2 regions of the Anaerosporomusa subterranea genome follow, and region 2 is predicted to be linked to the other one. Evidence: riboswitches for the same ligand, from Rfam matches in the RefSeq annotation. Region 2 holds a riboswitch; the other holds the start of a gene.
The links. Region 2 has a riboswitch for lysine ahead of dapB (4-hydroxy-tetrahydrodipicolinate reductase). Riboswitches for the same ligand answer to the same signal wherever they lie in the genome.

Region 1 (3,419 bases), on a different contig from region 2:
TGATGCAAACAGACTATATTGATCTCTTTCAATTCCACCAAGTTGCGCAAGATAGTGCGTGGGAGCAGATAACTGGCCCCGGTGGCGCCCTGGAAGCCGTGCTGAAGGCGCAACAGGCGGGAAAAGTTCGTCACATCGGGGTGACTTCCCACAGTCTGCCAATGGCGATCAAGTTAATTCAGACCAAGTTATTTGTCACAGTGCAGTTTCCGTTTAACTTCATTGAAAACGCACCAAGCAGCGAACTGCATCCGCTGGCTGAACAACTCGGTCTGGGAATTATCGGCATGAAACCATTCGCTGGTGGCGTAATCGACGATGCTGCTCTGGCGTTTGCCTTTTTGCGGCAGTATCCGGCGGTTATTCCCATTCCAGGCTTTGACTCGGTGGAATCGGTCGATCAGATTGTCGGTTTTTATCAGAAACCTAACCATTTGACTGAGTCAGATCTCGCAAAGATGGAACTTTATAGACAGGAACTAGGCCGGCAATTCTGCAGACGCTGCGAGTACTGTCAGCCTTGTCCGCATGGTGTCATGATCACTCCTGCCATGGGTTATAAGGTGCTTGCTGGTAGAATGTCAGCAAAAACGGCGGTAAACTTCAATCGTCAGGCTATGGAAAGCATCGATAAATGCATCCAATGCGGAGTATGTTTGCCACGATGTCCATATAATCTGCCGATACCGGAGATTCTGCATAAATACTATGATCTCTACCAAGAGCACTGTAAAGAATTCGGCCAAGAATAATGTGATTATTTCCGGGAAATTGGCGAAAATAAAGAGTAGACTATAGTATCGGCAGAACGTATCGATATGGCAATAATAGTGCAAGCTGCTATGACCATCTGCTATTGACACTCAGAGGGTATTACTGTATGATATATACAAAATTTAATATTGTCTGGATAGAGGAGCGAAGACCATGAGTAGGTGTCAGGAGTCGCCAGCAAAGATTGGCGCTAAAAGGGGTCATCGCCGAAGCGATTAACCGCAGGCAAAGGTAAATTGCTGGGCTTATGCTAAACAGGTATAAGACTGTCACCTGACTGTAGGTGGAGTGCTATCTTGCAAGCGGGATTTGACAATGTCTGCCTAGCGGCTGCGAGAGTACTTGCTGCCGCTTTATTTTTTAGTTGTAAAGTATTGCATTGTTTCTGAAAAAACTCCGGGAGGAAAGTATAATGGCTGAAAAGAAATTGCCTTTTACAAAAGAACAACTAGAATCAATTATTCAAGAATATCCGACACCTTTGCATATTTATGATGAACAAGCAATTCGGGCAAACGCCAGGAGACTATTGGCTGCGTTTTCCTGGGCTCCGAAATTTAAGGAATATTTTGCTGTCAAGGCAACGCCAAATCCGCATATTCTTTCATTATTGCGCGAAGAGGGAATAGGCGCGGACTGCAGCTCATTGGCTGAACTGGTTTTAGCAGAAAAGAGCGGCATTACCGGCGAGAACATCATGTTCACCTCAAATGATACTCCGTTTGAAGAATACCAGAAGGCACGCGAATTGGGAGCTATCATTAATCTTGATGACATCACTCAAATCGCCTATTTAGAGAAACATGCCGGTTTACCGGATCTCATTTCGTTCCGCTACAATCCGGGACCGTTGCGGGGCGGCAATTCGATTATCGGTAATCCCGAAGAAGCGAAATATGGCTTGACCCGCGAACAAATAGTTGAAGGTTATCGTATCCTTCGGGATAAAGGTGTCAAACGATTCGGCATCCACACAATGGTTATATCGAATGAACTGAATCCAGCCTACTTCATAGAAACTGCCAATATGATGTTTGATCTGATCATTGAGATTCATCAAGAACTAGGAATTCGCATTGAAATGGTCAACTTTGGCGGCGGTATCGGCATTCCTTACCGCCCTGAGCAAGAAGCTGTCGACTTAGAACTGATTGGCAATGGCGTTCAAGCTGCCTATGAAGCAAAGATTGTCGCTAATGGACTGGCTCCGCTGACGTTGGCGCTCGAATGTGGTCGTGTTATCACTGGCCCCTACGGCTATTTGGTGACAAGAGTTCTGCATAAAAAAGAGATTTATAAAAACTATATCGGTGTCGACGCCTCCATGGCCAACCTGATGCGCCCAGGCATGTATGGGGCCTATCATCACATCACTGTCGTCGACAAAGAACATGAACCATTAAGCCACGTGTATGATGTCTCCGGCGGTCTCTGTGAGAATAACGATAAGTTTGCGATTAACCGCAAACTGCCGAAAATAGATATCGATGATCTGCTTGTGATTCATGACGCTGGTGCGCATGGTCATGCAATGGGCTTCAATTATAATGGCAAGCTGCGCTCTGCCGAAGTGTTGCTTAGACCAGACGGCAGCGCAAAATTGATTCGCCGAGCGGAAACACTTGAGGATTTGTTTGGAACCTTAGATTTCAACAGCTTATAGAATAAACTCACAGAAGCCATAGGAACCGGCCAAAACTGGAAAATGGGCACTAGAGGAAGATCGCCGCGCTCTGCTCGTGATGACACAGTTTGTCATTGCGAACGGAGTGAAGCAATCTTCCTCTTTTTTAGGCTTTGAAGCGAGGTTGCGTTTTACCGCAGAGAACACAGAGGGGGCGGTACACAAAGGGAAACGGGACTGTGTTCTAATCTGCCGTAGCCCTCTGCAATTTTCCTCAGCGTACTCTGCGGTTCGCGTTCTCCGTTCGCCCTAAAGAATGTCTCAACGGGTTTATTATTGCAATGCATCATACACTATGCGCGACAACTCTGCAATGGTTTGTCTTCCCTGTTCTTCGACCGGCAAGTTTTCTGTCATGATCGTCAGAATATATGGCGTCTGTCCATAGATGATACCTGAGTCGTGTTCAATGCCGTCAAGTTCACCGGTTTTGTGAGCAATGACTGTGCCAGGTGGCAGCAACAGTGGCAGTTTGCATTTATCTGTTTGACGTAGCAAGATGGCAAGCATGGCCTGGGAGCTGGCCGGATTGATGCAGCCATTGGTATAGAGACGGCCAAGCAGAATATTCATATCAGTAGGAGAGGTAAGGTTATCTCTGCCGGCGGCGCGGGCGGTAAAGTCCATCATGTGCCGGCCGAGGAGGGTGTTGTGACAGCCGATTGTATACGCCAGCTTATTGACTGAATCCATGCCAAGAATTCGAATAAGAATATTAGTGGCCGTATTATCACTTTCAGTAATCATCAACTCAATGAGCTCAAGCAATTTGATACTGGTTCCATACGCCGCATGTTCAAGCGGACCAGCGCCACCGACCCGTACGGCGGGTGTGACCTCGGCTGAATCTGACAGGTCGAGACAGCCAATACTGGCGCGACGGAAGGCTTCGGCCATGATAAATACTTTAATGAGACTGGCTGAAGGGAGCACAATGGGGTTGTAGCGCAACCCCATGCCT
Region 2 (3,419 bases):
GGATTAACCTCTGGAACGACAAGTGGCACATCTGGATCCATACGGAATGCGCTTGAATTATCAATAACTATGGCGCCGCGGCGGACAGCTTCAGGCGCTAGAGTCTTGCTGGCCGCTCCACCTGCGAAAAGCGCAATATCAATCCCATTAAACGAGTCCGGTGTGGCTTCTTCCACTGTATATGTCTTACCTAGCACTTCAATTTGTTTGCCTGCAGAACGTTCTGACGCCAACAGTTTCAAATTATTGAAGGGAAAATTACGTTCTGCGATGAGTTTAAGGAACTCCTGACCTACGGCGCCGGTTGCTCCGAGAATAGCCACATTCGGTTTTTTCATTTTAAGTACCTCCGTTATTCTAGAATATTCTCCAGACCAAACACTAAACCGTCAACAGTTAACACCTTTTTACATGCCAAGACAACGCCAGGCATGAAGGATTCTCGAGAAACTGAGTCATGCCGAATTGTTAGCGTCTGACCTAGTCCGCCGAAGATCACTTCCTGATGCGCCACATAGCCAGGTAGCCGGACACTATGTATACGGATGCCACCTGTTTCGCCGCCACGGGCACCAGCCAGTTTTTCCACTTCTTGCGGATGGCCCTGACGCATCTGGCCGCGGGTTTCCATAATTAATTCAGCAGTACGAAGCGCGGTCCCTGAAGGAGCGTCTAGCTTCTGATCGTGATGTAGTTCGATGATTTCAACATGCGGAAAAACTGAGGCAGCTTCTTTGGCCAAGCGCATCATCAAAATGGCTCCCAATGAAAAATTCGGTGCAATAATGGCATTAACATGTCTCTCTTTACAAAGCTGCTTAACCGCTGCTACGTCGGCTTCAGATAGGCCGGTGGTTCCCACAACCGGACAAACGCCGTTACGGATGGCAATTTGCAAATTGTTCATTACTGACTCAGGACGGGTAAAATCAACCAATACTTGGGGGCGGGTTTCCTGAATGACAGTTTCTAAATCACTACCTACTACAACACCGATTTTGCTGGTTCCAATCAAATCACCAACATCGGAAAATTCAGATTTCACATCTACAGCACCGACCACACTCAAATGTTCATCTTTGTGCACGGCCTTTAGAACCTCGCGGCCCATTTTTCCATATGCACCGCACACTAATACCCGGATCATGTCATACACCTCCTAAAATAAAAGCAGTCAGTGAGCGAAGTTCTCACTGACTGCTTAACGCAGCCTTGTCAAACAAGGAAAAACAATTTGTTTCGCCTTGATTAGTGAGATAGCGCTCCACCATGAGGTAACATGGTGACAATCTTGTATATATTTTATACAAGACCAGCGAAAATGTCCCGGTGACACAATCGCTTCGGCAGACAACCCTTTTCTTTCAGATCATTGATACCACTCTTCCCTGAAAGTACTTTTGTTGCCTGCACCTCTACTACACTGTACGCAGGTCTGATTCTATTTAATTTATGTTCATTGTATCCCGTTAGTGACTATTGTGTCAATACTTTATTTCCAGTTTGCCAAGATCACTACTGTGCGTTACTGGCATGTGATTCCACATCTTTCGCTCCATTTTGCCGTAAAATGCTGGCTGCCTGATTAACAGAGCTATCAGATGTACGAATTACGGCCAAAATTCCGCCTTGCCGGACACTGTTCTCATAACGACGACTGACTTCCTCAGGAATCCCCCAGTCAATCAGACCGCCGGCGACACCTCCCATTACCGCACCACTTAATGCAGCGGCGATCGGTCCGACTGCCACGATTGGTCCTAATCCCGGAATGGCTAGAGCGCCTGCACCAAGCAGTAGGCCGCCAATGCCGCCAAGCGTACCTCCGGTAAGAGCCCCGTCGCTAATGTCATCTTCTGCATACTCTGTTTGATTTTGGCCTTGTTTAGATACGATATTAATTTCCTGATCGGAAAACCCCTGATTGCGCAGTTGGCTAACTGCTTGTTCAGCTTCACGTTTGGATTCGAAAATACCGATAACTACCTTTTGCCTGCCGGAAGCAACTTTGGCTTGTTGTCCACCGGCTTGAGTTGTCATTGTCGATTGCGAGGTCATATTAGTTTGTGAATTCATCCCAGTTTGTGTATTCGTATTTCCTGATGCTTGCATGCCTGCAGATTGCCCTTCTGCATAACTGGTCACGACAGGGCCGGTTTGATTTGTCATTTGCGAAGAATTGTTGTTGTTTTCCATGATATCTCCTCCTAGTATTGCCATGATGATAATAATATCCTGCCCCAATCAGTCGTTTTTATTCGCTTTAATCTGTTCTACCGATCATGACGAATTCCCATCAAACCTCGATCGGCTGAATCGCTCATATCTGTTATGATCACCTCGTCGCCAATTCGGCGGATTGACTGCCATGGTATAACTGCTCCTTTGCACTCACCGAATAGTTGTAACAAACCACCGCGTCCCGGCAGCAACAAGGATTCGATTTTGCCTGTCCTTGAATCGAAACCAAGATCACATTCTTCAACAATTCCTAGTCTAGCTCCATCGGCGATATTAATTACTTCTTTCCCCGTCATATCACTTAAACGCAAAATATCACCCCATCTATTCTGTATTCTCGGGGAACAGCCTTCTCCACAATGGTTGTGCTACCGCAACGCCAATTGCCAGTAATGCGATAGGATCAAAGGAAATTCCCGCCACTGCCAGCTTTTCTGGAATGTCCAGTTTCAAAAAAGAGACAAGTGCAATGATCGAGAGGTAAACGCCACCAGCAGTGGCAACTAATTCTTGCACTGCTATTGAAAACACGGTTTGTTGGACTTTAGAAGAATCAACTGCTCGCAAACAGCACATTCGCATCCATATGGACCCGCCAATTAAAATAATTAGCAGAATGATCAAAGCCCAAAAATGCATGCGCATCTCTCCCTAACCATCGTTACAGTAAGATATGCGATCACACCCCGGATTGATGTCAAAAAAAATAACGGCCTGAGCCGTTATTGTATATAGTTTATCGATCTAAGCGCTCGTAGTCGACTGAGGCCGTTGTTTCGACCAAGATAACATCCAAACCGATCTTATTAATTTTGTCCCATGGAATAATAATCTCTTCGTTTCTGCCAAAGAAGCCGAGAAATCGCCCATTGCCGGGAACTACAATCGCCGTCAGTTTTCCTGTCTCTACGTTGATCTCTATATCGGTAATATGTCCTAAGCATTTGCCATCGATAGTGTTGATCACTTCTTTTGCCCGAAGATCGCTTGTCTTCATCATCGTTCATCTATCCCTCCGCCTAATGTTCCTTTACATTATATGAGGGACTAGTTGGTTTAGTGATTATTTTTTTAGCAATGCTCACGAATGCTTATTTTATCTAGGGTTTTTCCCTTTGATGATAACGCTGTATAAGATAATTCAAGCCCGGTCATGGCCTTTACTGTATCGCCAGGGA

Region 1: linked by a shared signal. The riboswitch ahead of lysA (diaminopimelate decarboxylase) and the one ahead of dapB (4-hydroxy-tetrahydrodipicolinate reductase) in region 2 are both predicted to bind lysine.

Annotation. Positions count from the first base shown of each region.
Region 1 is NZ_LSGP01000001.1:299,705-303,123, forward strand. Features, by position in the region: gene AXX12_RS01255 (aldo/keto reductase) at 1-752, shown strand, start outside; lysine riboswitch at 904-1,076, shown strand; gene lysA (diaminopimelate decarboxylase) at 1,187-2,437, shown strand; gene AXX12_RS01265 (serine hydrolase) at 2,732-3,419, opposite strand, start outside.
Region 2 is NZ_LSGP01000013.1:238,587-242,005, reverse strand. Features, by position in the region: gene AXX12_RS04745 (aspartate-semialdehyde dehydrogenase) at 1-338, opposite strand, end outside; gene dapB (4-hydroxy-tetrahydrodipicolinate reductase) at 353-1,147, opposite strand; lysine riboswitch at 1,250-1,426, opposite strand; gene AXX12_RS04735 (general stress protein) at 1,516-2,196, opposite strand; gene AXX12_RS04730 (YlmC/YmxH family sporulation protein) at 2,274-2,552, opposite strand; gene AXX12_RS04725 (hypothetical protein) at 2,566-2,880, opposite strand; gene AXX12_RS04720 (YlmC/YmxH family sporulation protein) at 2,978-3,241, opposite strand.